Regions from separate parts of the Duganella sp. genome, predicted to be linked through region 1. Evidence: predicted binding sites of a transcription regulator. Region 1 holds the regulator's gene; each other region holds the start of a gene.
What was found. Region 1 encodes LexA, which represses DNA repair genes until DNA is damaged. Its sites were predicted from a motif close to ACTGTATNNNNATACAGT; they were not measured.

Region 1 (10,246 bases):
TTGATTTCGTGCCCGGCACGCGCGCGGCCGAGCGGCGCGGCAATGGCTATGCCCATGTCGGCGATCTCAATTTGCGGCTGCGCAGCGGCGACGGCGCCTGGCAGGATTATTCCTCCTCGCGCGCCCGCAAGCCGGTGCGCATCCTGCCGGCCGGCCGGGCGCTGGCGGCAGCCGACATCAGCGCCACCATGGGCGCCGGCTTTCCGCTGACGGTGGAGCGGCGCTGGCTGAACGACAAGGGCGCGCTGGTGCTGCGTTTTACCTTGATCAACCGTTCGGCCAGCCCGGTGGAAATTGGCGGCCTGGGGCTGCCAATGGTGTTCGACAACATCATCACCGGCCGCACGCTGGAGCAGGCCCATGCCAGCGCCAGCTTTGCCGATCCCTACATCGGCCGCGACGCCGGCTATGTGCAGGTGACGCGCCTCAACGGCCAAGGCCCTGCCCTGCTGGTGCTGCCGGACGGCCGCACGCCGCTGGAAGCCTGGCGCCCGATCGAAGATGGCAGCAAGCGCGAACAGACCGCTGAAGGCTTTTACGACTGGACCGTGGCCAGCAAGGCCTACGCCGGGACGGACTGGAAGAACGCCGGCGAGCAATGGAACACGCCCACCAGCCTGACCTTGCGGCCCGGTGAACGACGCGAGATCGGCGTGCGCTTCGTCACCGCGCCATCGATCCGCGCCATCGAGCAAACGCTGGTCGCGCAGAAACGGCCGGTGGCGGTTGGCATCCCCGGCTATGTGGTGCCGACCGACATGGAGGCCACGCTCTTCCTGCACAGCTCGCAGAAAGTCGCCAGCATCAGCGCCGGGCCGGCCGGCGCGCTGACCGTCACACCAGTGGGCAGCGGCGGTGGGAACGGCGACTGGGCCGCCCAGGGCTGGCTGCGCTACACCGTGCGTGCGCAAGGCTGGGGGCCGGCGCGGCTCAGCATTAGCTACGCCGACGGCAGCGTGCAAACCATCAGCTACTTCATCACCAAGCCGCTGCAGCAAGCCGTGGCCGACCTGGGCCGCTTTGCCACCACCCGCCAATGGTTCGACGACCGCAACGATCCCTTCCAGCGCGCGCCCGCCATCCTCACCTATGACCGCGACGCCGACCGCATCGTCACCGACGATACCCGTGTATGGATCTCCGGCATGAGCGACGAAGGCGGCGGCGGCAGCTGGGTGGCTGCCATCATGAAGCAGCTGGACAATCCCGATGCCGCCGAAGTCGCCAAGCTGGAACGCCTGGTCAACGACACGGTGGTCGGCAAGCTGCAAGTGGCCGATGGCCCGCAAGCCGGCGCCGTGCGCAAGAGTCTGTTCTACTACGACCCGCAAGCCTTCCCCAATTACTACGATCCGAAGGCCAACTGGGCAACCTGGGCGTCCTGGAGCAAGAAGGACGCTGCCGACCTTGGCCGCGCCTACAACTACCCGCACGTCGCCATCGGCCACTGGGTGTTGTACCGCCTGGCCCGCAACCACGTCGGCCTGGTCACGGCGCACGACTGGCGCTGGTATCTGCAGCAGGCCTACCAGACCGTCGTCGCCATGATGCGCGACGCGCCCGAGTACGCCCAGTTCGGCCTGATGGAAGGCGACGTCTTCATCGACATCCTCAAGGACCTGCAACGGGAAGAGATGCACGCCGAAGCCGCCGACATGGAGCGCCTGATGAAGCAGCGCGCCGACCACTGGCGCACGCTCATCTACCCTTTCGGCAGCGAAATGGCGTGGGACTCCACCGGCCAGGCCGAAGTCTACGCCTGGATGCGCCACTTCGGCTACCAGCCGCAGGCCGACATCACGCGCGAAGTCATCCTCGGCTACGATCCGACAATGCCAAGCTGGGGCTACAACGGCAACGCCCGCCGCTATTGGGACTTCCTGTACGCCGGCAAGACGCCGCGCATCGAACGCCAGATCCACCACTACGGTTCGACCCTGAACGCGGTGCCACTGTTCGAGGCCTACCGCGCCAACCCGTCCGACCTGCACCTGCTGCGCGTGGCCTACGGCGGCCTGCTGGGCGGCATCACCAATATCGACCAGCAGGGCTTTGCCTCGGCCGGCTTCCATGCCTGGCCGGACATGATGCGCTGGGACGCCTACAGCGGCGACTACGGCATGGGCTTCTACGGCCATGCCTACGCCAGCGCCACCTACGTGCTGAACGACCCGACCTTCGGCTGGCTGGCGTTCGGCGCCAATCTGCAGGCCGCAGCCGACGGCAAGCTGCACATCACGCCGAAAGACAGCGCCCGCACGCGCCTGTTCATCGCACCGGAGCGCGCCTGGATCACGCTGGAAGCCGGCAAGTACGACAGTGCCGTCTACGATCCGCGCAGCGGCGCAATCACGCTGCAGCTGGCCGCCAGCACCCCGCACACGCCGCGCGCCCGCATCATCACCGAGCGCGATGGCAAGCGCAGCGAGTACCTGGGCACGCTCTCCGACGGCCCCAACCACTGGACCAGCAGCCGCGCCCGCAACTAAACATGAATTAATTTCGCGTGAAGCAACAAATTCCCTTGCTTTTCGCGTCACACTGTACAAAAATACAGACTGTTCATATACACAGGCTCACTGTACTCATGCTCAAGCTCACTGCACGCCAGGAACAAATCCTGAATCTGATCAAGGACGCCATTGAAAATACCGGCTTCCCGCCGACCCGCGCCGAGATCGCCAACGAACTGGGCTTCAAGTCGGCCAATGCCGCCGAGGAGCATTTGCAGGCCCTGGCGCGCAAGGGCGCGATCGAGATTGCCGCCGGCACTTCGCGCGGCATCCGCCTGCTGGGCGCGCACGCCGAACCGCCGGCGCCGAAAGTGCCGGCCGCGCTGATGATGTCGCTGCCGCTGATCGGCCGCGTGGCTGCCGGCTCGCCGATCCTGGCGCAAGAAAACCTGGAAACCAGCTACAGCGTCGACCCGGCCATGTTTGCCTCCAGGCCGGACTACCTGCTGAAGGTGCGCGGCGAATCGATGCGCGACGCCGGCATCATGGACGGTGACCTGCTGGCGGTGAAAAAAGTGGATAGCGCCAAGAACGGCCAGATCGTGGTGGCCCGCATCGGCAGCGAAGTGACGGTCAAGCGCTACCGCAAGACCGGCTCGACCATCGAGCTGCTGCCGGAAAATCCGGACTTCAAGATCATCAAGGTCGATCCGGAAGCTGACGAGTTTGCACTGGAAGGCCTGGCAGTAGGCCTGATGCGGACCTGGCACTAAGCACCTCCCCCTGCGCCAGCAAGACCAGATCGGCTTGCTGGCGTGCCTCCTGTGCGACCTGCACAAATACCTGACTCATCAATTGCTGCGCGACCGCCAGTTCGGCTTCGCTCATGGCGTCCGCCACTTCCGCCGGAATGGTGCGCCCGACCGGCAGCGCGGCCCGGTAGTTGACCGCAAAGCGGCCGTAGCAGGCCAGCCAGGCGCTGCGTTCTTCGGCCGTGTGCATGGCGCTGGCGGCGCCGCAGTGGAAGCGCGACAGCGCGATGTCGGCGCCGTCGTAGTGGTGGGTGTAGTAGTCGATTTCAAGCCGGTGATCGCCAGCCTGGGCTGCGGCGGCTGCCGCCAACAGGCTGGTGGCGATCAGCGTTCTCATCGTCAGCAGCCTTCGAGGGCGGTGCAGAAGTCGTCCAGCAGGTCGTCGGTGTCTTCGATGCCCACCGAGACGCGGATCAGCGATTCGGCAATGCCCATTGATGCCCGGCGCTCGGCGCCCATCTCGTAGAAGATGGTGTGCGCGACCGGGATGATCAGCGTGCGGTTGTCGCCCAGATTCGAGGCCGGGATCGCCAGCTTGAGGCGGTTCAGGAAGTCGAAGCAGTCCAGACCATCCTTCAGCTCAAAGCTCAGCAGCGAACCATGGGCGCGGAACAGTTCCGCGCTGATGCCGTGCTGCGGGTGCGATTGCAGGCCCGGATAGTAGACCGCGGCGACGCGTTCATCCTTCTCCAGCATTTCCGCCAGCGCCAGCGCGTTGGCGGTGGTGCGCTGCATGCGCAGCGCCAGCGTTTCGGCGCCGACAGCGATGTGGTGGGCGGCGTCCGGCGCCAGCGAGGAGCCGAAGTCGCGCAGCGCCTTGGCGCGGATCTGCGCCAGGCCCCACTGCAGCGGCGCGGCTTTCTTGTAGTTCTCGTAGATGTTCGGGAAGCGGGTCCAGTCATAGGCGCCGGTATCGGTGATGCTGCCGCCGAGCGCGTTGCCGTGGCCGCCGATCGACTTGGTCAGGGCGTTGACCACCAGGCCGGCATGCACCGACTTGGGCTGGAACAGATACGGCGTGGTCATGGTGTTGTCCACCACGTACAGGATGCCGCGCGCCTTGCACAGTTCACCGATGCGCTTCAGGTCCGCCACTTGCGTGCGCGGGTTGGCGATGGTTTCGACAAACACCACGCGGGTGCTGTCGGTGATCGCCGCTTCGACATTGGCCACGTCGGTGGCGTCCACGAAGGACACGCCGATGCCCTGGCTCATGGCGGTCTGCCACAGGCTGTTGGTGTTACCGAACAAGAAGGACGAGGACACCACATGGTCGCCGGCGCGCAGCAGCGCCTGTACCACGGCGCCGATCGCGCCCATGCCGGTGGCGAAGCAGATGGTGCCGACGCCCTGCTCCATCTTGGTGACCTTCTCTTCCAGCGCCGAGATGGTCGGGTTGCCCTGGCGGCCGTAGCGGAAGCCCGGCTCCTTGCCCTGGAAGACCGAGGCCAGCTGGCGCGCGTCGGCGTAGCCGAAGGCCACCGAGGTGTGGATCGGCTTGTGCAGCGAACCGTGCTCGATGCCCTTCTGGCGGTCGCCGTGGAGGATGGTGGTGGTGAAACCGTAGTTCTTCTTGTCGCTCATGGTTACGCTTCGGTGGCCGCCAGGTTCAGGTTCAGCTGCGTGCGGGCCGCATCTTCCGGCACCTTGGCCTTGGTCGGGTTGTGACGGGCATATTCCAGCTTGTCCAGATACTCCTTGGTCACGTCGCCGGTCACGTACACGCCGTCAAAGCACGACGCCTCGAAGTTCTTCAGCGCCGGATTCACGTCCGAAATGGCGCGCTTGAGCGCGTCGATATCCTGGTACACCAGCGCATCGGCGGTGATTTCGCGGCACACTTCCTCCACGGTGCGGCCATGGGCGATCAGCTCGTCGCGGGTCGGCATGTCGATGCCGTACACGTTCGGGTAGATCACCGGCGGCGCGGCCGAGGCGAAGATGACCTTCTTGGCGCCGGAGTCGCGCGCCATCTGCACGATCTCGCGGCTGGTGGTGCCGCGCACGATGGAGTCATCCACCAGCAGCACCACCTTGTCCTTGAATTCATCCGGAATCGCGTTCAGCTTCTGGCGCACGGACTTCTTGCGCGCGGCCTGGCCCGGCATGATGAAGGTGCGGCCGATGTAGCGGTTCTTGATGAAGCCTTCGCGGTATTCCACATTCAGCGCCAGCGCCAGCTGGATCGCCGCCGGACGCGACGAGTCCGGAATCGGCATCACCACGTCGATCTTCATGTCTTTCAGTTCGCGCTTGATCTTCTCGGCCAGGTACTCGCCCATTTTCAGGCGGGTGGCGTACACCGAGGCGCCGTCGATGACCGAGTCAGGACGCGCCAGGTAGACATACTCGAACACGCATGGGTTCAGGGTGGGATTGTCGGCGCACTGGCGCGCGTGCAACTGCTTGTCGGCGTCGATGAACACCGCTTCGCCCGGCGCGATGTCGCGCACGAAGCGGAAGCCCATGCCTTCCAGCGCCACCGATTCCGAGGCGATCAGGTATTCCACGCCTTCCGGGGTTTCATTGATGCCCAGGCACAGCGGACGGATGCCGAACGGATCGCGGAAGGCCAGCAGGCCGACGCCGGCGATCTGCGCCACCGCAGCATAGCCGCCGCGCACGCGACGGTGCAGCACGGTGACGGCGTTGAAGATGGCGTCCGCATCCAGCGTCAGGCCGGTGGTGCTCTTTTGCAGCTCGTGCGCCAGCACGTTCAGCAGCACTTCCGAGTCGGAGTCGGTATTGATGTGGCGGCGGTCGTTCTTGAACATCTCCTGCTTGAGCTGTTCCCAGTTGGTCAGGTTGCCGTTGTGCGCCAGCGTGATGCCGAACGGGGCGTTGACGTAGAACGGCTGCGCTTCTTCCTCGCTTGACGAGCCGGCGGTTGGGTAGCGGCAGTGGCCGATACCGGAATTGCCTTGCAGCGTACGCATGTTACGCGTACGGAAAACGTCGCGCACCAGGCCGTTGGCCTTGTGCATGGCGAACATGCTGCTGTGATTGGTCGCGATACCCGCCGCATCCTGGCCGCGGTGCTGCAACAGCAGCAAGGCGTCATACAGCATTTGGTTGACAGGTTGATGGGAGACGACGCCGACGATGCCACACATGATGATGCTCCTGGACTGGACTACAGATTAAAAACGCAGATTTAAAGAATTCAAAAATTAACATGCTGCGCCATCGCAGCGGGAAGGTACTGCTTGACCATGCGAGCACCCTGCTCGGCGTATGGACTCAAGACCGCGTGCCTCCAGAAATCCTGCTTCGGCAAGGACGTCATCCCGCTTAAGATGACGGCTGCCAACACAATTACAAGCCCGCGCGCCACGCCAAACACGGCGCCCAGTGCGCGGTCGATGAAGCTGAGGCCACCCGCGTCCAGCAAGGCGTCCAGCGCCAGCGACAACAGGCCCATTAAAATCCGCGCACCGATAAACAGTGCGATAAAGGCAATGATCAGCCGCAGCACCTCGCCCGGCACCACCTCCGGCAGCATCGGCGCCAGCACCGCCGCGTAGGCGTTGGCCACCACAAAGGCGATGATCCAGCTCAGCACCGACAACACTTCCTTCACCAGCCCGCGCACTACGCCGATGATGACCGACGTGACCAGCACGAAAATGACCAGGTAATCGAAGAGCGTCACGTCAGACGGTTTCCAGACGGCCGCTCAAGCCCATGCTGCTCAGCTTGGCCTTGACCTTCTCGGCTTCTTCCTTGCTGGTGAACGGCCCCACGCGCACGCGGGTGATGTCGCCCGACGGCGTTTTCTGCGTGAAGGAGCTGATCCCGGCGTTTTTCAGTTTGGCGCGCAATTCCTCCACCTTGGCCTGGTCGCTCAGGGCGGCCACCTGCAGCACGAATTTTTCACCGCTGGCGGCCGGCTTGCCTTCCAGGATGGCCAGCGCGCGCGCGTCTTCGCTCTTGGCGGCCGCCGCCGGCTTCGGCTCCGCCGCCTTGGCCTTGGCTTCCGCCAGCTTGCGCTCGGCTTCCTGTTTTTCGGCTTTCAGTTTGGCGTCGGCCTTGGCCTCGGCTTGCTTGCGTTCGAGTTCCTGCTTGTAGTCGGCTTCCTGGCGCGCTTTCAGTTCGCGCTCCGCTTTGGCGTCGGCCTGGGCTTGCGCCCTGGCTTTGGCCTCGGCTTCCTGCTTGGCGGTGTCGACCGCTGGTGCGGCGGGTGCGGCCGGCTTGGCGGCCGGTTTCACATCCTCGACGATTTCTTCCTTGCTATCGAGCGCGGCCTGGGCCGGCACCGGCGCCGGCGCGGTCACCGCAGCGGCCGGCTTGTCCTTGGATGGAATTTTGATATCGATGTCGGACGACAGCGGCTTGGGCTCGGAATCCAGCACCATCGGCAGGCCGACGGCCACGGCCAGCGCCAGCGCGATCGCCCCCACCAAGCGGCGGCGTGCGCGTTTCTTTTCCGGCAACACAGCATCATCCTCTTCACGCTCGCGCGTGCGGCGCCTGGTGGCGCCGCCGTCGGCCGACGAGGCGCGCTTGGCGCGGGCGCGTTCAGTCGCTGCCCGGTCATCTGCGCTGGTGTAATAGCCGCTGTCTTGACCAGCGTCTTGCTTGTTTTTACCGAGTTTCGAGAACAAGCCCATGCGTGATTTCAGTCCTGTGCGTTCAGTGGAGTGCGGATTTTCGCGCCGCCATGACACCGGCGACGGTCAGGAAAGATCCAAAGACCACAATTCTATCATCCTCACCGGCCCGGCTGATGGCATTTGCGTACGCCGCCCCCGGATCATCGAACACGTTGATGGTGCGTTCGTCGCGTTCCGGCTGCACCAGCTGCACCTTGGCCGCCAGTTCGGAGGCGCTGGCCGAGCGCGGCGACGGCAAGGTCGCCAGGCACCAGTGGTCCACATGCTCGGACATGGCGGCGATCACGCCATCGATATCCTTGTCGTGCATGGAGCCGAACACGGCATAGGTGTAGCGGTGGAAGCCCATGTTGCCGAGGTTCTGGTTCAGGGCTGCGGCGGCGTGCGGGTTGTGGGCGACGTCAAGGATGATGGTCGGACGGCCCGGCAGCACCTGGAAGCGGCCCGGCAGCTCCACCGTCACCAGCCCGGTGCGCACCTCCTGCGCGCCCACCGGCAGCACCAGCTTGAGCGCTTCCAGCGCGGCCAGGGCGGCGCAGGCGTTCAGGATCTGGTTGGCGCCGCGCAGGCTCGGATAGGCCAGCGAGTTGCGGCGCTGGCCGCGGCCGCCGTAGCTCCACTGCTGCTTGTCGCCGGAGTAGTTGAAATCGCGGCCCATCAGCCACAGGTCGGCGCCGATGGCGTTGGCGTGGTCGATCAGCGATTGCGGCGGCACCGGGTCCGAGCAGATCGCGGTTTTACCGGCGCGGAAGATGCCGGCTTTCTCGAAGCCGATCTTTTCGCGCGTGTCGCCCAGGTAGTCGGTGTGGTCGATGTCGACGCTGGTGACGATGGCCACGTCGGCGTCAATGATATTGACCGCGTCCAGGCGGCCGCCCAGCCCTACTTCCAGGATGACCACATCCATGCCGGCTTCCGACAGCAGCTTCATGATGGCCAGCGTGGTGAATTCGAAATACGTCAGCGACGTGTCGCCGCGCGCCGCCTCCACCGCATTGAACGCGGCCACCAGCGTCTCGTCGCTGGCCATGTCGCCGTTGATGCGGGCGCGCTCGTTAAAATCGAGGAAGTGCGGCTTGATGTACAGGCCCACCTTGTAGCCGGCGCGCATCAGCACCGATTCCAGCATGGCGCAGGTCGATCCCTTGCCGTTGGTGCCAGCCACCATGATGGTCGGGCAGCTAAAGCTCAGCTGCAGGCGTTCCTTGACGGCGAGAACGCGGTCCAGGCCCATATTGATGACGGTTTCGGCATGGCGCGATTCAAGCAGCGCAAGCCAGGCGGGCAAAGTAGTTGGGAGGTTCGACATGATGGTGACTCTGAAATGAAAACGGCGCGCAGGCCGGATGATATCCGATTGCGCGCCGCAGCGTGAGAACGTAGCCGTTTTTTAGGCCAGCACTTCCACCGGCTGATTTTGCAGCAGTGCCAGCAGGCGGGCGATTTCCTCGCGCATCTTGCGGCGGTCGACGATCATGTCGACGGCGCCCTTCTGCACCAGGAACTCGGCGCGCTGGAAGCCTTCCGGCAGCTTTTCACGCACGGTGTTCTCGATCACGCGCGGGCCGGCGAAGCCGATCAGGGCCTTCGGTTCAGCGATCACCACGTCGCCCATGAAGGCGAACGAGGCGGACACGCCGCCCATGGTCGGGTCGGTCAGCACGCTGATGAACGGCAGTTTCTTTTCCGACAACTTGGTCAGCATGGCGGTGGTTTTGGCCATCTGCATCAGCGACAGCAGGCCTTCCTGCATGCGGGCGCCGCCGGTGGCGGTGATGCAAATGAACGGCACTTTCTGCTCCAGCGCCATCTGCGCGCCGCGCACGAAGCGCTCGCCCACCACCGAGCCCATGGAACCGCCCATGAATTCGAATTCGAAGCAGGCCACCACGGCCGGCAGGCTCATGATGGAGCCGCCCATGACGATCAGCGCATCGGTCTCGCCGGTGGCTTCCATCGCTTGCTTGAGGCGGTCGGGGTATTTCTTGCTGTCCTTGAACTTCAGGGTATCGACCGGCAGGGTATCCATGCCGATTTCATAACGGCCGCCGGCGTCGAACAGGCTGTCGAGGCGCTCGCGGGCGCGGATGCGCATATGGTGATCGCATTTGGGGCAAACGTGCAGGTTCGACTCCAGGTCGGTGCGGTACAGCACGGCTTCACACGATGGGCATTTGACCCACAGGCCTTCCGGCATGGTCTTGCGCGCGCCCGCGTCGGAACGCTGGATACGTGGGGGCAGCAGTTTTTCCAACCAACTCATACATTCTCCTTGCAGCTAACTCGTGGCCCGAAGTGTAGCCGTTTCTCGCCCCCCTGTCGAACTTTAGAGGAAATCCACTACTTAATCGACATTATTTCAAGATAG
Region 2 (10,246 bases), 140 kb from region 1:
GTAGTAACGCTTAGCCGGAACTAGCAGCGTTTAGTAAAAACGCCTTTTCGGAGACCCCCATCATGGGTACTTTCACCTTCCCCTTCCGCCTGCCGAACGAGTTGATGGAGGAATTCGGCGCGTTCACCGGCGTGCACTGGTGCGGCTGGGAAATCGAACCGTTCATTTGCGACGCCATCCGCGCCTACATGAAGCCTCAGCCTGCGGCGCAACCACAGCAGGCTGCGGTGGCCGACGCCGGCTATCAATGGAAGCAGGTCTTCCTGCCCGAAGGCACCCGGCTGCGCGCCAGTTTTGGCCGCACGCCATATTTCGCGGTGGTGCAGGGAAACGAAATCCGCTGTGGCGAACAATCGCTGTCGCCGTCCGCCTTTGCCAACCTGCAGGGCAGCGGCAACCGCAACGCCTGGAAAGCCGTCTGGCTGCGCTTTCCGGGCAACGAACAATGGGTACTGGCCGCCGCCTGCCGCGCGCAGCAGAAAGCCGTCATCGCGCGCCTGTTCGGCGCCGCCGAAACGCAGCAGGACGCTGCGCCCGGCCGCGCATTGCCCATGGCGCCCGCCGCGCCGGCAGCGCCGCCCTCGCCGGCAACACAATCCGGCCGCAAGGGTGCCCGCGCCTCGGGCAAGGCCGGCAAGCGCCGCGGGGGAGGCAAAGGCCGCAAGCACGGCAAGCGGCATAAACAGCACGGACAACACACCGCCGCGCGCCGCGCCGCCTCTTAGCCCACCTTGCAGACGCTCAAAGGAGCAGGAAAGCCAGCGCGGCGACGGCGGTGGGGGCGAGGGCGCCGGCCAGCAGGCCCAGGGTGCCGATCGACTGGTCCTGGAAGCCGCGGCGCAGCAGCGCGGCGCCGGCTGGATTCGGGGCGTTGGCGATCACGGTCAGGCCGCCGCCGGTGACGGCGCCCGCCACCAGCATGTATTGCGACTGCGCCGAGATGCCGCTGATCAGCGAACCCAGGTAGGTGAGGGCGGCGTTGTCGGTCACGGCGGTCAGGCTCATCGCGCCGAAGAACAGGGCCAGCGGCGACAGGCTTTCCACGATCGGCTGCAGCCACCATTGCTGCATCCCGCCCAGCACCACCAGCCCGGCCAGGAAGAAGCCGACCAGCAGGCCTTCCTTGATGATCAGCGGACTCTGGTAGCGCTGGTAAGCGCTGGTGAAGCCCAGGAACAGCATGAACAGGCCGAGGAACAGTACCGGATGATGGCCCAGCACCACTACCGCCGCCAGAAAGCCGAGGTGGATCAGCGTCACCGTCAACGGCACCGCCGGCGCGGTATCTGCCGCCGCGCTGGCGGCCGGCGCCCGCAAATGCTTGCGCAGCGCGAAGCTGGCCGCGGTGGCGTTGATGACGACCGCCACTGCCGCTTTCCAGCCGAAGTGCTGCGCCATGTAGGCGCTGTCCCAGTTCCACGTGCCGGCCACCATCAGCACCGGCGGCGCGGCGTAGGCGGTCAGCAGGCCGCCGATCGAGACATTCACAAACAGCACGCCCAGCGCCGCATATTTCAGCCACTCCGGCATGCCGTCACGGAAGATCAGCGGCGCCAGCATCAGCGCCGCCAGCGTCATGGCGGCCGGCTCGGTGATCAGCGAGCCGGTCAACGGCACCAGCGCCAGGCCGAACCACACCAGCGCCAGTTCGGTGGCCACCGGCATCAGCTTGGCCAGGCCCAGCAGCACGCGCTGGACGATGTCCATCACCGGCCGCGAGGCCGCCACCACCATCACCACAAACACAAATAGCGGCTCGGTGTACTGGCGCGATTCGGCATACGCAATCGCCGCCTGCCCGCCGTTGAGGAAGGCGATGCTTGCCATCAGCACAAATGCCCAGAAGCCAAACACCACCTCCACCTCGCCCAGCAGGTGGAACAGTCCGGCATGACGCGGGTGGCGCTGCGCCAGCACCTCGAATGACTTGGCAGCGAAGGTGTGCAGCAGCGCCAGACCAAACAGGACGGCGCCGACGATTTGTATGGTTTGCAAAGTGTGTCCTTTGATAATTTCCTCAATGACATGGTACCTCAAAGGCAGGTAAACCTTGCCAAACAACGGTGCAAGGAGTACTGTGTATTTATACAGTACTTACGTTACAATGCCATGACCTTCCCCGAAACCGTGCACCCGTCCTTGTGGCGGGCCGATCAACTCGCCCAGAGCGCCACGCGCTGCCTGGACACCGGCTTTGCCGCCTTGTCCGCGCAGCTGCCCGGCGGCGGCTGGCCGCTTGGCAGCTTGATCGATTTGCTGCTGCAGCAGCACGGCATCGGCGAACTGCGCCTGTTGCAGCCGGCGCTGGCCGGCCTGGGCCAGCGGCCCATCGTGCTGCTGCAACCGCCGCATCCGCCGCAGGCGCTGGCGCTGGCGGCCCTGGGCATCGAACCGTCGCAACTGCTGTGGGTGCGCAGCGGCGCCAAGGCCAGCGATGCGCTGTGGGCCGCCGAGCAAATCCTGCGCAGCGGCTGTTGCGGTGCGCTGCTGTTGTGGCAGCAGCATGCGCGCGGCGAAACGCTGCGCCGCCTGCATCTGGCGGCGCAAAGCGGCGAGACCTTGTTCTGCCTGCTGCGCCCCCTGGCGGCGGCCCAGGAGGCATCGCCGGCGCCGTTGCGGCTGTCGCTCAAGCCAGCGGCGGGCGGCATCGACATCGGTTTTGTCAAACGACGCGGGCCGCAGCGTGACGCGCCCTTGTTTTTACCTTTAACGCCTTCTTTGCTTCAACGTCATGCGCCTCTGGATCGCGATACACCTGCCACGGCTCCCGCTCGAAGTATTTCGCCCGTGCTGGTCGGCGGATGATGGCACGGTGGTGCTGGAGCAGGAGCGGGTCGTGGCCCTGTCGGATGCCGCCCATGCGGCCGGCGTGCGGACCGGCTTGCGGCGCGGCGGCGCCATCATGCTGGCGCCGCAAGTGCAATTCCAGCAGCGCGCGCCCGAGCTGGAAGCGGAAGCGCTGCAAGCGGTGGCGCTGGCGCTGCTGCAGTACACGCCGCAACTGGCGCAGGCCGAGGAGGCCACGCTGCTGCTGGACGTCGGCGCCAGCCTGCGCCTGTTCGGCGGCATCCGCACGCTGTGCCGCAAGGTGAGGCACAGCGTGCGCGCGCTCGGCTTTACCGGCTGGCTCAGCTGCGCCCCCACCGCGCGCGGCGCCTGGCTGCTGGCCTGCAGCAACGCCGGGCGCGCTGTGAAGCTGCACGCGCTGGAACGCAAGCTGGCCTCGCTCCCGGTCGGCCTGCTGCCGCCCGCACGCGCCCACCTGAGCTGGCTGGAAGGCATCGGCTGCATGACCTTAGGCCAGCTGTATCGTCTGCCGCGTCCCGGCTTGCAGCGCCGTTGCGGCCGCCCCTTGCTGGACATGCTGGACGACGCCCACGGCGTCCGTCCCGAACTGCACCAATGGCTGCAGGCGCCCACCAGCTTTCACGCCAAGCTGGAATTGTTCGACCGCGTGGAAAATGCCGAAGCCCTGCTGTTCGGCGCGCATCGTCTGCTGCTGCAACTGACCGGCTGGCTGAGCGCGCACCAGCTGGCGGTCGAACGCATCCGCCTGCTGCTGGAGCACGAGCGCGGCCGCAGCGCCGGCCCGCCCACCGTGATTGAAGTGGTGCTGGCCGAGCCCACATGGAAAGACACGCACCTGGTGCGCCTGCTGAAGGAGCGCCTGGCCAAGCAGGAACTGGACGCCCCGGTGATCGGCCTGCGGCTGGAAGCGCCGCAGGTGCAGCCGATGGCGCCGCTCAGCGACTCCCTGTTCCCCGAACCGGGCGGCAGCAAGGAAGACTGGCAGCGCCTGCTGGAACTGCTGGCCGCGCGGCTCGGCCCGGACAACGTGCTGCAAGCCGTGCCCAGCGCCGACTACCGGCCCGAGCAAGCCAACACCTGGCTCAGCATCCAGAAAAAAGTCCGTCCGGCCGCAGCGCGTGCCCAGCTGCCGCCCGACATCGGCAGCCTGCCGCGGCCGGCCTGGCTGCTGGCCAAACCGATCCCGCTGCTGCTGCGCGACCACCGTCCTTACTACGGCTCGCCGCTGCGCCTCCGCTCGACCGGCGAGCGCATCGAGGCCGGCTGGTGGGGGGAGATGCAGACCCGCGATTACTTCATGGCCCAGGGCGCGGACCACGCCCACTACTGGCTGTTCAAGGAACGCAGCGCGTCCGACAAGGAGCCGCGCTGGTATCTGCAAGGCCTGTTCGGTTAGTCGAGCGGCCGGAAACGCTGCACCTGCTTGCCATCGACTTCGATCATCTCGAAGAACACCTCGCGCGGACGGCACCAGATGGAGCCGTTGGCGGCACGATATACAATCATGGTCGAGAGGTCGGATTCCAGCGTGGCTTCGCACACCAGTTCGTAGATACCGCCTTTGTAGTGTTGGTAACGCATTTTCTATTCCTATGAAATCACAACGACAAGAATTTATCGGCGCGCACGGCCACAAGCTGGCCGCCCGCCTTGACGCCCCGGACGGCGCGGTCAAGGCCTACGCGCTGTTCGCCCACTGCTTCACCTGCGGCAAGGACGTGCTGGCCGCCCGGCGCGTGGCGGAAGCACTGACCGAGCATGGCATCGCCGTGCTGCGCTTTGATTTTACCGGGCTCGGCGCCAGCGACGGCGAGTTCGCCAACACCAACTTCACGTCCAATCTGGCCGACCTGGTGGCCGCCGCCGACTTCATGCGCGAGACATCTCAGGCGCCGCGCCTGCTCATCGGGCACAGCCTCGGCGGCGCCGCTGCGCTGGCCGCAGCCGAGCAGATGCCGGAAGTGCAAGCCGTGGTCACCATTGCCGCGCCCAGCAGCCCGTCTTACGTCACCGGCATGTTCAGCAACCATCTGGAGGAAATTGCGCGTGAAGGCGAGGCCGAGGTGCAACTGGCGGGACGGCCATTCCGCATCAAGCAGCAATTCGTGGACGACGCGGGCGGGCACAATTTGAAGGTAAAGATTGCTGCGCTGCGCCGCGCCTTGCTGGTGATGCACGCCCCCAACGACGACACGGTCAGCCTCAACAACGCCATGGAGATTTTCACCGCGGCCAAACATCCGAAAAGCTTTATCTCGCTGGACGACGCGAACCATTTGCTGACGGGCCGCGAGGATGCGGTCTACGTCGCCAACCTGATTGCGGCCTGGGCTGACCGCTACCTGGGTTAAAAGTCTTCCGACAAATCTTTCCAGCCCTTGCTGGCAGCGAAGGCGTTGAATTCGTCCGGCGCTTCCAGTACCAGCAAGCGGCCTTCCTGCAGCATCGGATCGCCGGCCGTCAGCTCCGGGCCTTTGTAGCCGACGGTGCGCAGCTGCGCCACCACCGATGCGATCAGCGCCTTGTCCTTGTGCAGGCCGCTGATCGGCGCCTTGAAATCCACGTACACATCAATGGCGCCGTAACCTTCGTCGAAGATACGGATCGCTTTGGCGTCGTGGGCACGGCCGGAGCCGTCGGTGGCCTTGAACGGGCCGCTCAGTTGGATATCGGTGTCATTGTTCATGTGCGCAGCATACACCAAACGACACCGCCCCTCTTACTTTAAAGGCTGCAGAATCGCCGCCAGGCGATCCGGCGTGCCTTCGATGCGTTCCAGGCGCGGATATTTCAGGCCGCCGTGGTAGTCCAGCGCCACTTCCTGATACAGGCTGCCTTTCCTGATCAGCAGCTTGATCGGCTCCTTCGCGCCCTTGGCGGCGGTGACGGCAGCGCGCAGCAGCTCCGGCTTGTAGGCGCGGCCATTCACTGCCACCAGCACGTTGCCGCCCGCCAGGCCAGCCTTGAAGGCCACGCCTTCCCACTGCAAGGCCTCCAGCTTGCCATCCGCACCCACCGAGAAGCCCAGCGAATACTGGAAGTTGGCCGACTTGCTCAGGTCTTCCTGCGCTTTGAGGAAGTCGGTCTGCTTTTCGGTGTAGACCAGCTTCCAGCCGGCACGGGCCAGGCCGTCCAGCGGCGCGCCGGGGCCGTGGCCATCAAGGCGGCTGCGCAGGAAGGGCGCCCAGTCGTAAGCCTGCACCGCGTTGAGCGCCTTCACCACGTCGTCGAAAGTGTAGTGCTTGGCGACGTAGGCGCCGTCATCGACGCCAAAGAAATTGCGGGCGAAATCGTTCAGCGATTTTTTCTCGCCCGACAGCTCGCGGATCTTGGTATCGGCATCCAGCCAGATCAGTTGGCCTTCCGAGTAGTAATCCTCGGCGCGCTGCCAGTTGTTCCAGCCCTGCGGACGGCGCGCGTTGATGATTGGATCGTTGACGGTGTCCTGTACGGCGCGCCACTCACGGCCCTTGACATTGTCGTAGCGGGCGGCAGTGGCGGCGATCTGGTCGCGCGTGTGTTCCGGCTTGATCAGGCCCGAACGGGCCGCCAGCACGGCGCCCCAGTACTGGGTCTGGCCTTCGTACACCCACAGCAGTTCGTTTTGCAGCGGGGTGTTGAAATCCGGCACGTTCTGGCCGGCCGGGCGGCGGAACTTGCCGTTCCACGAGTGGGTGAATTCGTGCGACAGCAGCTCGCGGCGCGCCTCGTATTTATTCCATTCGGTGAAGTAGCCGAGCTTGACGCCGTTCTCGCTTGACTGGTGATGCTCGCGGCCGATGCCGCCGAATTCATCGCTGATGGCAAACAGGAAATCGTAATGCTTGTAATGCTGCGAGTTGAACAGCTTGTAGGCCTGCTGCACCATCGCGCGGTGCGGGGCGATCTGTTCCGGCGTGGCCTCCAGCTGCTCGGGCGAGTCGGCCACAACGTTCAGGCGCACCGGGATTTTCGCGCCCGGATCGAGGTCGATCTGGCGGAAGTAGCGGCCGGCAAACAGCGGCGAGTCGATCAGCGTTTCCAGGTCCAGCGGCTTGAAGGCGACCTCGTCGCCATTGCGCGCCTGCTGTTCCAGCGCGCTGCCGTACTGCCAGCCCGGCGGCACCGTCAGGTTGGGCTGCACCGTGATGTGGCGGCTGTGGTAGCCGGCCGGGTACAGCGTCACCGACTGCCACTGCACGCCGACGATGTCATTGGTCATGGTGGTGCGGCCCTGGTTCGGCTCCACCGGCGACAGGTACTGAAACTCCACTTCGACGCCGCTCGCGCCCTTGGGCACGTTGACGTGGAAGGCATACACATTGACCGGATCGCGCTGCCATTCCAGTGGCTGGCCGTGGGCGCTGACCTTCAGGCCGGCAAACTGGTTGAGCGCGCCGCTGGGGCCGTGGTTGCCAGGTATCCACTGCGGATACAGCAGCGTCAGCTTGCCGGGCTTGGCCGGGATGCTTTCGCGCACCCGGAAAATATTCTGGGCGGTGTTGGAAGCATCGACGTTCAGAACGATGGTGCCCGGATAGGGCTGATCGGAGGCGGCCTGGGCGCTGAAGGCGGTAGCCAGCACGGCGGCAAGTACGGCGCGGGTCAAGAACATAATGGTTTGATAAAACGGTTGACAAGAGGAAGAGTGTAGCACGCAGGAAACTGAAAATTTTTTTAAAAAAGCTCTTGAAAGCCATTTGGCCCGACTTATATGGGGATCAGCGGTTGCCTGATGGTAGGGGCCGCGAACTTCTTATATCGCTTATTTTGAAAAGGATATCTATCATGCGTACTTTTGATCTCACCCCGCTGTATCGTTCCGCTATCGGCTTTGATCGTCTGGCACAAATGCTGAATGACGCCCAGCGCAATGACACCCCGAGCTATCCCCCCTACAACATCGAGCTGGTCTCGGACGACCAGTATCGGATCGTCATGGCACTGGCCGGCTTCAGCCGCGAAGAAATCGACATCACCTTCGAGCGTGACTCGCTGACCGTGGTGGGCCGCAAGCAGAAGGACGCCGCCGAGCGCACCTACCTGCACCGTGGCATCGCCGCCCGTGATTTCGAGCAGCGCTTCCAACTGGCCAACCACGTCAAAGTGACCGGCGCCAGCTTCGACAACGGCATGCTCACCATCGAACTGGTGCGTGAGATCCCGGAAGCGCTGAAGCCGCGCAAGATCGTCATCAACGGTGGCGACAACGTGACTGCCCTGGAGCAGCGCGCAGCTTAATCCTGCCCTGATGCAGTAACGAAAACTGGCCGGTTATCCGGCCAGTTTTGCGTGGCGTTCAGCGTTGACGACGGCGCGCGCGCGCAGCTCCCAGCAATGCCAGGCCGGCGCCGAACATGGCGTAGCTGGCAGGTTCCGGAACTGGCGCAGCCGGGAACTGCGAAATATCGGCGCCGACGCGGAAATCCAGCACGCCGCTTTTGCTGGCGGCCGTGGTGTTGTCGTAGACGAGGGTGAGCGTGCCGCTGGCGGCATCATGCTTGGGCAGCAGTGCATCGGATTCGCCGCGCAGGTCCAGCGTGCTGGCGCTCAGGGCTGTCCACGCATATTCCCAGCTGCCTTCGTGGCCGATGTACGCGTCCATGGTAGCAATCCCGACGGTCGAGGTGAATTCGGCGCCGGGGATCAGTCCGCTGCTAGCCGCGCTGACCGAGGTATCGGCGGAAATCCGGATGCCGGTGTGGGCCGATAGTTCAAAGTTCAGCAGACCGGCAGTTGCGCGGCCGGCCGCGTCAAAGCGCCCGGTGTTGGCGCCATTGCTTTGCGCGGCCGCCTGCAGCCATAAGGTCTCCAGCGTGCCGGCGCCGGAGGCGGATGCCCACTGGCTGAAATAGGTTCCGGCGTTGCTGTTGGCAATCGACTCGAACGGCCCGGCCGCGGTCAGCGTGCTGTCCTGGTCCAGCGTGAGCACGCGTGCGGTCGGTGCGCTGGCTCCCATCAACTGGAACGAGGGCGTCACGCCATCTGTCAGGTCAAGGTCGATGAGTGTGATGTGAAAGTTGCCTAGCGACGAAGCGGCGCTGTTGGCTGCGCTGGCATGACCTGTCATGGCGATACTCAGGCTGGCTGCCAGCAGTGTTGCGAAGGTAAATTTTTTCATGAGTGCGGTCCTGTCGAATCCATGGGAAAACCGCTCTCATGTTATCAATATTTTATTAAATCTGGCGCGCAAGCGCTGTCGCTTTGGTTAAGTAGGGCCTAAGTTTTTAGCCTCATATTGGATACATCTAAAGTCCTCATTTTCATAGGAGAACCGTTATGTCCAACTCTACTCTCAAGCGTGCCGCCGTCGCTGTCGCCGTACTGGGCGTGGTCGGCGTCGGCGGTGCAGTCGCTGTCAAACAGAATGCCGCGGTGGCTGCCGCCACTGCCCCGGTGGCCGCTGTTGCCGCGCCGGCTGCCGCACCGGCGCCGGTGGCCGCCCCCGCCATCTCCCTGCCGGACTTCAGCGTGATCGTGGCCCACAACGGCCCGGCCGTGGTCAACATCAACGTCACCGGCAGTACCAAGACCGCCTACAACGGCCCGCAAGGCCGTGACGATCCGTTTGCCGACGACCCTTTCTATGAATTCTTCCGCCGCTTCCAGGGCCAGCAGCGCGGCGGCCAGCGCGCCCAGCCGACCCATGGCCTCGGTTCCGGCTTCATCATCAGTTCGGACGGCATCATCCTGACCAATGCCCACGTGGTGCGTGACGCCAGCGAGGTGGTGGTCAAGCTGACCGACCGCCGCGAATTCCGCGCCAAGGTGCTGGGCTCCGATCCGCAAAGCGATGTGGCGGTGCTGAAGATCGACGCCAAGAACCTGCCGGTGGTGCCGCTGGCCAGGAACAACGACCTGAAGGTGGGCGAATGGGTGCTGGCGATCGGCTCGCCCTACGGCCTGGATAACACCGTCACCGCCGGCGTGGTCAGTGCCAAGGGCCGCACGCTGCCCGATGGCAATGTGCCGTTCATCCAGACCGACGTCGCGGTCAACCCCGGCAACTCTGGCGGTCCGCTGTTCAATACGCGCGGCGAGGTGGTCGGCATCAACTCGCAGATCTACAGCCAGACTGGCGGCTATCAGGGCTTGTCGTTCGCGATTCCGATCGACGTCGCCAACAAGATCAAGAACCAGATTGTCGCCACCGGCAAGGTGGTGCACGCCAAGCTGGGTGTGACGGTGCAGGAAGTGAATCAGGGCTTTGCCGATTCCTTCAACCTGGAAACGCCGGAAGGCGCGCTGATTTCCAACGTCGAGCGCGGCGGTCCGGCCGACAAGGCCGGCCTCAAGGCCGGTGACGTGATCCGTGCGCTGAACGGCCAGAAGATCATCAGCTCGGCCGACCTGCCGTCCATGGTCGGCCTGTCGACCCCGGGCGACAAGATTACGCTGGACGTCTGGCGCCAGGGCAAGCCGGTGCAAATCACCGCCACCCTGGGCAACGCCAAGGATA
Region 3 (10,246 bases), on a different contig from region 1:
TAAGACTATTTGCTGCTTTTCCAGTGGGTGCGCCGCAAAGCGCGCATTCCACGCGGACCGCAAATGCGCCAGATATGAAGCACTGGCCGCCACCGGCGACACCTTGACCACATTGGCCTCCGCGCCCCACGGCAGAATCGGCGCCATGCGATCCACCTGTGGATGCGAGAGCCAACTCTTGGCACTGGCCACCAAACGTCCCGGCACCTGCGCGCCCAGCTTGCGCGCCAGGACGCCAATCACCGCCGGCTCATCGGATGGCCATGGCAACTGCAACTCACCATCCGCCAGCTCGCCATCGGCCGGGTGATAGCGCAAGGACGGCAGCAGCGCCGCCGCACCAATCTCGCCGGGCGCCGTCAGCTGATCGATTTCGAATAACCGAATCTCGCCGCTGCCGGCTTCCGCGTAGGCCATCACCGTATTGGTGGTGCCCAGATCGATGCTGACGACGTACTTGCTCATGTTCAGGCGGCGGAACGAACGTCAAACTCCACCTTCCAGCGCTGGCCATCATTCGCCACAGCGGCCAGTTCCAGCGTGCCGGATTCCGTCGCCATCGCATGCAGGCGCACCTGCACCACGTCGCCGGCCTGACGGCCTTCCGGCGACAGATTCGCCTGAATCTCGTTCATCTCGATCAGCTCATCCGGACCCCAGAAGTCCAGCAGATCGCCAATCTGATCCTGACGTCGCACCGACGAACCAAAAAAGCGGAACTGCACCGGCTCCCCCACCACCAGACCAAACTCCTGATTTGGCAACTCGATCTCGCTGCCTTCCTCCATGCCGAACGGCGCCACGCACAGTGCCTGAATCGGCGGTTCCATGCCGGGAATCGCCGGCATGGCCGATTCGATCGCCACATAGTACGAACGTGCCGTACCACCGCGGATGCGCACACCGCTGCCGCGCCGCACGTAGCTGTAATAAGCCGCGCCGCGCGCTACCGCCAGATCCAGATCGGCGCCGCCCAGCATGCGCGCAGGCTCGGCGCCTTCCAGATACAGCCAGTCGTTGATGGTGCCCATGATGCGCTGCGCCAGCAGGTCCGACTTGAATACGCCTCCGTTGAACAGCACCGCAGTCGGATGCAGGAAGGTCGCATCGGCGTTTTGCTTGCCGGCGTAGCCTTCCAGTTCCGCCGTCGCGCCAACCTGACGCGCCAGGAACGCGGCCAGATGGCGCGTGATGCCGGCATCCTGCGCATACGGCAGGCCAAGCTGCGTCAGGCCCGCACGCTGGCGCACGGCCGGACGCGCCGATGCTTCCACTTGCGGGAAGAAGCCGTCGAGAATAAACGCCGACACTTCTTCGCGCGTCAGCTCGGTGCGGATCGAACCGCCGATCAGTTTCGAGCCACGGCTCGGCACCACGATAGGCCAGGTGGCCACGGTTTCATCGGCCAGCAGCTTTTCCTTGGCAGTGCGGCAGCCATAGGTCAGCGCGCGCATCTGCCATGCATCCAGCTGCGTGCCGTTGGCGGCCAGCTTGCGTGCGACGAGGTGCGCCAGCGCCAGATCCATATTGTCGCCGCCGAGCAGAATGTGGTCGCCCACGGCGATGCGGTGCGGTTCCAGCACGCCATCGCGTTCCAGCACGGCGATCAGCGAAAAGTCGCTGGTGCCGCCGCCCACGTCCACCACCAGGATGATGTCGCCCGGCTTGACCTCCTTGCGCCAGCGGCCTTCGCTACCCTGAATCCAGCTGTACAAGGCCGCCTGCGGCTCTTCCAGCAGGGTGAGATTGGTGTAGCCGGCGGCGCGTGCGGCGTCGGCTGTCAGTTCCCGTGCGCCCGGATCGAAGGATGCGGGAATCGTCACCGTCACGGCCTGCTCGCCAAACGGCGCTTCCGGGTGCGCCTGCTCCCAGGCCTTGCGCAGGTGGGTCAGGTAACGGGTCGAGGCTTCCAGCGGCGACACGCGCTGCACTTCTTCCGGCGCGTCGTTCGGCAGCAGGGCGGAGCGTCGATCCACACCCGGATGGCTCAACCAGCTCTTGGCGCTGGAGACCAGGCGAATCGGCGTGGTGGCGCCACGGCTGCGCGCCATCTCGCCGGCCACGCCGGTCAGTTCCTGCGCGCTTTGCTGCCACGGCAGATTGTTCTCGCCAGGCGCCAGCTCGTCGGCGTGCGGCAGGTAGAGGAAGGAAGGCAGCAGCGGCAGTTCTTCGATCGTGCCCGGTGCGGTCAGCTGCGGGATGGCCAGCACGCCGTGCTGGGTTTTCTCGCCGTCGCTGGTTTGCAGATTCACATACGACAGCGCGCTGTGCGTGGTGCCAAGGTCGATGCCGATGGCGTAACGGGGATCGCTCACAGTTCCACCTCCGCCGGCGCCAGGATGGCGGCGTCGTGCGCTTCCGCCAGTTTCGGCAGGCGCACTTCGGCCGAGCGCCAGCCGCGGTGGCTCAGCGTGCCCTTGAACGGCGCTTTGCCGACCACGTTGCCGGTCAGGCGCACTGCGGCGGCGTCAAAGCCTTCCGGCAGTTCGATGCGGCTGCCTTCGGCTTCGCTGCGCACCGGCTGGATGGTGAAGTGCTCTTTCAGCACCTTGGCGCAGCCTTCATGCACCACGCGCGCGGCGGCGCCGATGTCGGCGTCCGAGTAGGCGGACAGGTTTTCTTGCGTGAAGTCGATCAGGCGGGCTTCGCGCTGGAACAGGGACAGCAGCTGCAGCGCAGCGTCAGGCGTGGCGACACGCAAGGTCACCGGAGCCGGTGCAGGTACTGGGGCTGGAGCAGGCGCCGGGGCGACTGGCGCGGCGGCTGGCTGCGGCGCATCGTCGATGCGGGTCAGGCGGGCCGCGTATTCAGCGTCGGACAGGGCACGGAAGAAAGCGCCGATCGCGATCGAAATCCGGCTGAAGAAAGACGGCAAAGGTTGGCTCGAATTGGTCATGTATTTACTCACTGTGTAAGGTTGCCGAACGCTGCGCCGGGCGCGCGTGGAGGCGAAGCCCGGCATGATACTTGATATTTCTCTTGATATGGCAGTTTGGAGCGCCTAGAATACTGTATGCATATACAGTATTTGGATCCCGCCATGTCCCATGATGAAAACAATCAAGAGCAGGTAATGCTGCCGCCGCCTTCGCTCAAGGCACAAAAAGGGCGCGGCGCGGTGTCGAACATGCAGGGCCGTTACGAACTGAACACCCGCGAAGCCTACGACGACGGCTGGGAGCGGGAAGAGGAGGAGGCCAAACCATGGAAAACCCAGGTCACGGAAGAAATTTGCCGCTCCATCCTCAGCCGCAATGCCTCGCCGGATTTACCCTTCAGTGTATCGCTGAATCCATATCGCGGCTGCGAGCACGGTTGCATTTATTGTTTTGCGCGGCCTACGCACAGCTATCTGGGGCTTTCGCCGGGCATGGAATTCGAGAGCAAGATTTTCGCCAAGGTGAACGCGCCGGAAATGCTGCGCAAGGAACTGGCCAAGCCGGGCTACGAACCGCAATCGATCGCGCTGGGCGTGAACACGGATGCCTACCAGCCTTGCGAGCGTCACCTCAAGCTGACCCGCCGCGTGCTGGAAGTGCTGCACGAGTGCCAGCACCCGGTGGGGCTGATCACCAAGTCCTCGCTGATCGAACGCGATATCGACCTGCTGGCGCCGATGGCGGCCAGGCAGCAGGCCGGGGTGGCCATCACGCTGACCACGCTGGACCCGGCCATCGCCCGCACGCTGGAACCGCGCGCGGCGGCCCCTGCACGGCGCTTGCGCACCATCCGCACGCTGGCCGATGCCGGCATACCGGTGGCGGTCAGCATCGCGCCCATCATTCCCTTCATCACCGAGCCGGATATCGAACGGATACTGGAGGCAGTCAAGGAAGCCGGCGCGGTGAGCGCGCACTACACCGTGCTGCGCCTGCCGTGGGAAGTGGCGCCGCTGTTCAAGGAATGGCTGCAGGCCCACTTCCCGGAACGGGCGCAGCGGGTGATGAACCGCGTCCGCGAAATGCGCGGCGGCAAAGACTACGACAGCAACTTCGACACGCGCATGAAAGGCGAGGGCGTGTGGGCGGAGCTGATCCGGCAGCGCGTGAAGATCGCCAGCGAACGGCTCGGGCTGACAGGACATGGCAGCCGCTTTCTGCGCATGGATGCGTCGCAGTTTGTGCGGCCGCTGGTGGTGCCGCCCTTGGGCGCGCGCGCCAAGGCAGCAGCCGATGCCGGGCAGATGGATTTATTTTAGCGCGGCGAGGTGGCGTTCGATGTCGAACACGTGCTGGTCGTGACGGCCCAGCTCGCGCAGCGCCGTGGCCAGGTGGTTGAGGTAGTCGCTGTTTGGCCCGCTCGGCCCGGCTGAACGGGCGATGTGGGCGGCAATCTCTTGTTCGGAGGCGGCGCCGAGGAAGGCGGTATTGTCCGGCGTGGCGATGTAGACCAGGCCCTCGATGTCATCGCCGTCTTCAAAGACGATCGGGATGGCCAGCCGCAGGTAGCCATTCTTTTCGCGGTGGTCGAGATGAGCGAAGACTTCCGGCGTGATCAGGTAAGCCATGCCGTGGCAGACCGCGCCGGCTTCTTCGATCAGCGTGACCACGCGGCCCGGCGCTTCCGGCGTGCCGCGGTGGTCGTGTGAGCCCTGCCAGAAACGCCGCGTCCAGCCGTTGATGCTGGCCGGGCGGCGTTGCAGGTACGGGAAGTCCGCCTTGTAGATCAAGGAGCCGTAGCCGAACAGCCAAACGCTGTGGTGGCCGTCAAACTTGTCCATCTGTTGATTGATGGCGATGGTGTTCGCAGTCATGATGCTGCATTATAAAACAGCGATAGCGCTATCATCAGGCGGCGCGCTTGACCTCCAGGACTTGTTGCAGATCCGCCAGTTCGCGCACCGTGCCCAGGTGCTGGATGCCCATGTGGCGGAACGCGGCCCTGAGCTGGCTTTCGTGGTGGTTCAGCAGTTCTGCCGTCGAGTCCAGACCCAGCATGCCGCAACCGGCGGTGACCAGTACCACGCGCAAGTCACCACGGCGCGCGCTGGGTGCGGCGGCCTGCAACTCCAGCAGTCGGTCCATCCACACCTTGAGCGTGGACGGCACGGAGAAGTTGTGCATGGGCGCGCCCAGCACCACCAGGTCGGCCTCGTTGAATTCCTGCAGCAGCGAGGCGCTTTGCAAGGCTTCGGCGCGCAGTTCGGCGTTCATGGGAATGTCGGCGTCCCAGCGCTGGCTGATCACTTGCAGCAGCGGTCCGCTGGCGTGGGACAGCGGCGAGGCTGCGAGGTCGCGGTAGAGGACGGTCGCCTGTTCATGGGCCGCCGTCAGCGCCGCCATGGCAGCAGCGGTCATCTGACGCGATGTGGAATGATCGCCCAGGGCGCAGGAGTCGATGTGCAAAATGTTCATCAATAAAGCATACACAATACGAAACCGCTTCCACAATGGATGAATGGCAATTAAATTTTCTAATTTGAAATAAATTGTAAGCTGGTTGAGGTGGCTGCCTCTTATGCGGCCGGCATGTTCCATTCATGGGCAGCGATAAATTCGTGCATAAAAGCAACAAAACTCTCGGCCGCCGGGGACAGCACGCGCACGCTGCGAGTGTAGATGAAGAAGCGCCGCGTCAGGGCGGGCGCTTCCAGGGGGCGGATTTTGAGACCGTACAGCTGCACCATTTTCTCGGCGTAGGGGAGGCAGACGGTAATGCCCTGGCCGGCGTGCACCATGGCCAGCGCGGTGGTCATGAACGTCACCTCGTTGTACGGGCTGAGCGACAGTTCGCGGAAGGAGACGTGCACGTCACGCAGCAGGCGTTCGGTGAACTGGCCTTGCAATGAGATGAAAGGGTAGCGATTCACGTCGTTCCAGCTAATGCGCTTGCGCCGGTCCAGTTCATGACCCTGCGGGTAGACCACCACGAACGGCATCTCGAACAGCGGCTGAGCTTCGATCTCGGCGGTGGCATCGCGCTCGGGGCCGATGCCGAAGTCAGCCTCGCCACTGAACACGCGCGCCGACACCTGCTCCAGCGGGCAGTCGGTCAGGCGCACCTGCACTTCGGGATGGCGCGCGCGGTAGGCCGCAATCGCCTCCGGCAGCATGGTGCAGGAAAGCATTTGTGGCGCTGCCACCCGCACCGAGCCCTGCTTGAGGGCCTTGCGGCTGGCGATGTCGGCCATGGCACGGTCGAGGTCGTGCAGCATCTTGTCGAACAATGGATACAGTTCGCGTCCCAGCTCGGAAAGCTGGGTCTTGCGCGTGGTACGCTCAACCACGCGCACCCCCAGCAGTTGCTCCAGTTCCTTGATCTGGCCGCTCAGCGCCGATTGCGTCACATTCAGGTGGTCGGCGGCCAAGGTGAAGCTGCCGGTCTTGGCCAGCGCCACCAGGGCGCGCATTTGCCGCAGGCTGGGATTCATGAGTAATTCTGATAAATGCGAAGGAAAATACGATTTGTATGATATCTGAAACTGTCATCTAATGCCGGGATTGAATTGGAGACACTATGAAGCTTGCCACCCTCAAAGACGGTAGCCGCGATGGCCGCCTGGTTGTCGTCAGCCGCGACCTCAAGCGTTATCAGCACGTACCGAAAATCTCGTCTACCCTGCAGCATGCGCTGGACAACTGGGAACTGGTGGCGCCGCGCCTGGAGGATGTCTACGCCGCGTTGAACAGCGGCGATGCGGTCGACGCCAAACCGTTTGATCAGCAATACTGCCATTCGCCCCTGCCGCGCGCCTACCAGTGGGCCGATGGCTCGGCCTACATCAACCACGTCGAGCTGGTGCGCAAGGCGCGCAATGCGGAAGTGCCGGCCTCGTTCTACACCGATCCGCTGATGTACCAGGGCGGTTCCGACAGCTTCGTCGGCCCGCGCGACCCGATTTACGCGCTGAGCGAAGACTGGGGCATCGACCTGGAAGCCGAAGTGGCCGTCATCACCGGCGACCTGAAGATGGGCGCCACGCCGGAGCAGGCGGCCAAGGCCATCCGCCTGGTGATGCTGGTCAACGACGTCTCGCTGCGCAACCTGATTCCCAACGAACTGGCCAAAGGCTTCGGCTTCTTCCAGTCCAAACCGGCCAGCGCGTTCTCGCCGGTGGCGGTCACGCCGGATGAGCTCGGCGCCGACTGGGCTGACAACAAATTGCACTTGCCGCTGCTGGTACAACTGAACCAGCAGCCATTCGGCAAGCCCAACGCCGGCGAAGACATGACCTTCAGTTTCGCCCAGTTGGTGGCGCACGCGGCCAGCACGCGCGAGCTGGGCGCCGGCACCATCATCGGTTCCGGCACCGTGTCCAACAAGCAGGGCAGCCTGCACGGTTCCAGCATCGCCAACGGCGGTGTCGGCTATTGCTGCCTGGCGGAAGTGCGGATGTACGAAACCATCGAGACCGGCAAGCCGCAAACGCCGTTCCTCAGGTTTGGCGACAGTGTGCGCATCGAGATGAACGACAAGGACGGCAACAGCATCTTTGGCGCTATTGATCAGATCGTCACCCACTACAAGGAGCGTCACTGATGAAGCTCTACACCTATTTCCGCAGTTCCGCCGCCTACCGCGTGCGGATTGCGCTCAATCTGAAGGGCATCGCCTACGACGCCGTGCCGGTGCATCTGCTGCGCAACGGCGGTGAGCAACTGGGCGATGCCTACCGCGCCGTTAATCCTTCCATGCTGGTGCCGGCGCTGGAAGTGGATGGCGATGTGTTCGGCCAGTCGCTGGCCATCATTGAATATCTGGAGGAGACGCATCCGCAGACGCCGCTGCTGCCGCAAGACGCCATCAGCCGTGCCCGCGTGCGTGCGCTGGCGCTGAGCATCGCGGCGGATGCGCATCCGATCGGCAATTTGCGCGTGCTGAAGTACCTGACCGGCCAGGTTGGCGTGACGGAAGAGGTGAAGCTGGGGTGGCAGCAGCACTGGCTGCGCAGCGGCCTGGCGACGCTGGAGTCGTTGCTGGCCAACGATGCGCGCACCGGCCGCTACTGCCACGGCGACACGCCGACGCTGGCCGATTGCTGTCTGGTGCCGCAGGTGTTCAACGCCCAGCGCTTCAACGTCGACACGACGCCGTACCCGACCGTGATGCGTATCCACCAAGCCTGCGGCGAGCTGCCGGCCTTCCAGCAGGCGCATCCGTCTCAGCAGCCGGACGCCGAGTAGAGCCGTCATTCCGGCGAAAGCCGGAATCCATAGAACGCATGCATTGACACGGCTCAGATGTTCCATGGATTCCGGCCTGCGCCGGAATGACCGATGCTAGCGTTTGAGGGCGGCCTGGGCCAGCGCCAGCGCGCGGTCCAGTGCCTGATCCGGCGCCGTCATCTGATCCGGTTGCACGCCGCTGCCCTCCCAGTTGGCGCGGGTAATCACATTGCTGGCGCGCGTGATCGCCACCGAGGTCTGCAACTGACGCGACACGCGCTGCCTGACGCTCACCCGCGCATCGCCCATCGTGGGCGCACCCACCACCACCGCGCGCTTCACATATTGCTGCAAGTCGTAGGCAAACGCCTCGGCGGCGGCGCTGGTGCGGTCGTTTACCAGCACATACAGCGGCTTCTTGCCGCCGAAACGCTTGCCAGCCACCTCGGCGCTGGTCCAGTATTCCGCCACCACGCGGCCCTCGCGGTCGATCTGGTCGTGCAAATGGATTTGCTTGTCCTTGAAAAAGTAGCTGCGCCTGTCTTCCAGCAGATAGCTGGCGAGCAGGGCGGCCATGGCCTGGCCGTCGCCGCCGGCGTCGCGCACATCGATGATCAAGGCCGCGCAATCGCCGGCCTGCGACATGAAGCGGCCAGCCGCCTCCATTGCCGCGCGGTCCAGTGGCGCAAAACGGCTGATCTGCAGATAACCGATGTTCGCGCCCAGCGTTTCAAACTTGCGCAGGCCGAAGTTATCGGCGGATTGCACCGGCGGCTGCGGGCGCTGGCGCTCGTCGGCCAGATCGTACGGCACGTATTCCAGATAGGTATGACGGTCGGGGGCAATCGCGGCGACGTCGCGCGAGACGCGCGCGGCCAGCGCCCGGGCTGTGGTCTGCTGGTCATACTCGCCGCGCGCCAGACGCTGGCGGATATTGTCAGCCGCCGCCTTGGCGCGCAGCGGGTCCACATGCAGCTCGGTCAGCCGGCGCGCATACTCGTTGACCACGTGGGCGCGCGCCGTGGCGTCAAGCGCCTCGTCGAGGGCTTGCGCGTGGGCGCCCAACGCAGCGCAGAGGGCGGCGGCAATCATCCAGCGTTTCAAATCTTTCCCCATAAGTTACAATCTTACCTTTCCCCGAAAGCTTTTTCTTCAATGACGATCCCGACCACCATTCTGGAGGCGCTCCAGCGCGCCGATGTTTCCTGGCGCCCGCTGCTGCTCAAGGGATTGGAAGCCATGATGGCGGCCACGCCGGACTACCTGCCGCAACTGGCCCAGGACCACTATCTGCCCACCGAACAGCGCCTGTTTGCCGCGTTCGCACTGCCGCTCAATAAGGTGAAGTATGTACTAGTGGGGGAAGGGCCATATCCGCGAGCAGAAAGCGCAACCGGCGTCTGCTTTATGGATGGGGCGGTTGGCAGCCTGTGGTCGGACGAGGTGGGCGGCGGCCTGTCCAAGCCGGTCAACAAAGCCACCTCGCTGCGCAATTTCATGAAGATGCTGCTGGTGGCCGACGGCCAGCTCCCGCTGGAAAACACCGCCGGCGCAGCGATGGCGGCAGTCTCGGCCCAGGCCCGCAGCGGCGCCGGCAGCCACATCCTGACCCTGGCCGAGATGCAGCAAAAGCTGACCGGGCAGGGCTTCCTGCTGCTGAACGCCTCGCTGGTCTTCCGCAGCCACGTTGCTCCAGCGAAAGACGCGAAGGCCTGGCTGCCGTTCTTTGAAACGGTCATGGCCGGCCTGGCCGCGCAAGCGGAGGTCGTGCCCACCATGGTTCTGTGGGGAAAAATCGCTGAACTGCTGAGCAAGTTGCCAGTGATGAAAGATTTCCCCCAAATCACTGCCGAACACCCTTACAACCTTAGCTTTATTGGTAATAAGGATATGCACACCCTGTTCCAGCCCATGCAGTTGCTGAAGGGGGCGACCAGCAAGCTTTATTAAAGTTTGGTATACTTGACTAATTCGATCAACTAATCAGGCTTTGCGATGAGCGAAGCGGTCGATATTTTAACCCAACCGAGGTAGTGATGCGTCTGACCACCAAAGGCCGTTTTGCTGTGACTGCGATGATCGATTTGGCGTTGCGCCAAGGCAAAGGTCCAGTCACGCTGTCCGGCATCAGCCAGCGTCAG

Region 2: a site for LexA is predicted at 2,075-2,092, ahead of imuA (translesion DNA synthesis-associated protein ImuA). Genes of this name have one in related genera too.
Region 3: a site for LexA is predicted at 3,009-3,026, ahead of ABDW57_RS13215 (PA0069 family radical SAM protein). Genes of this name have one in related genera too.

What each region holds. Positions count from the first base shown of each region.
Region 1 covers NZ_JBCNLB010000016.1:6,493-16,738, forward strand. The annotation lists gene ABDW57_RS21670 (DUF5695 domain-containing protein) at 1-2,489, shown strand, start outside; gene lexA (transcriptional repressor LexA) at 2,588-3,226, shown strand; gene ABDW57_RS21680 (hypothetical protein) at 3,153-3,602, opposite strand; gene ABDW57_RS21685 (cystathionine gamma-synthase family protein) at 3,605-4,849, opposite strand; gene purF (amidophosphoribosyltransferase) at 4,852-6,378, opposite strand; gene ABDW57_RS21695 (CvpA family protein) at 6,429-6,917, opposite strand; gene ABDW57_RS21700 (SPOR domain-containing protein) at 6,919-7,875, opposite strand; gene folC (bifunctional tetrahydrofolate synthase/dihydrofolate synthase) at 7,898-9,187, opposite strand; gene accD (acetyl-CoA carboxylase, carboxyltransferase subunit beta) at 9,269-10,141, opposite strand.
Region 2 covers NZ_JBCNLB010000016.1:147,239-157,484, reverse strand. The annotation lists gene ABDW57_RS22390 (hypothetical protein) at 63-725, shown strand; gene ABDW57_RS22385 (putative Na+/H+ antiporter) at 742-1,995, opposite strand; gene imuA (translesion DNA synthesis-associated protein ImuA) at 2,110-2,805, shown strand; gene ABDW57_RS22375 (DNA polymerase Y family protein) at 2,732-4,204, shown strand; gene ABDW57_RS22370 (DUF1653 domain-containing protein) at 4,201-4,389, opposite strand; gene ABDW57_RS22365 (alpha/beta fold hydrolase) at 4,401-5,159, shown strand; gene ABDW57_RS22360 (hypothetical protein) at 5,156-5,494, opposite strand; gene ABDW57_RS22355 (peptidase M61) at 5,528-7,402, opposite strand; gene ABDW57_RS22350 (Hsp20 family protein) at 7,576-8,028, shown strand; gene ABDW57_RS22345 (PEP-CTERM sorting domain-containing protein) at 8,087-8,908, opposite strand; gene ABDW57_RS22340 (DegQ family serine endoprotease) at 9,067-10,246, shown strand, end outside.
Region 3 covers NZ_JBCNLB010000006.1:38,469-48,714, forward strand. The annotation lists gene ABDW57_RS13200 (Hsp70 family protein) at 1-465, opposite strand, end outside; gene ABDW57_RS13205 (Hsp70 family protein) at 468-2,315, opposite strand; gene ABDW57_RS13210 (DUF2760 domain-containing protein) at 2,312-2,896, opposite strand; gene ABDW57_RS13215 (PA0069 family radical SAM protein) at 3,041-4,198, shown strand; gene ABDW57_RS13220 (gamma-glutamylcyclotransferase) at 4,190-4,753, opposite strand; gene ABDW57_RS13225 (NAD(P)H-dependent oxidoreductase) at 4,788-5,354, opposite strand; gene ABDW57_RS13230 (LysR family transcriptional regulator) at 5,456-6,370, opposite strand; gene ABDW57_RS13235 (fumarylacetoacetate hydrolase family protein) at 6,457-7,479, shown strand; gene maiA (maleylacetoacetate isomerase) at 7,479-8,123, shown strand; gene ABDW57_RS13245 (S41 family peptidase) at 8,220-9,221, opposite strand; gene ABDW57_RS13250 (uracil-DNA glycosylase) at 9,261-10,055, shown strand; gene iscR (Fe-S cluster assembly transcriptional regulator IscR) at 10,142-10,246, shown strand, end outside.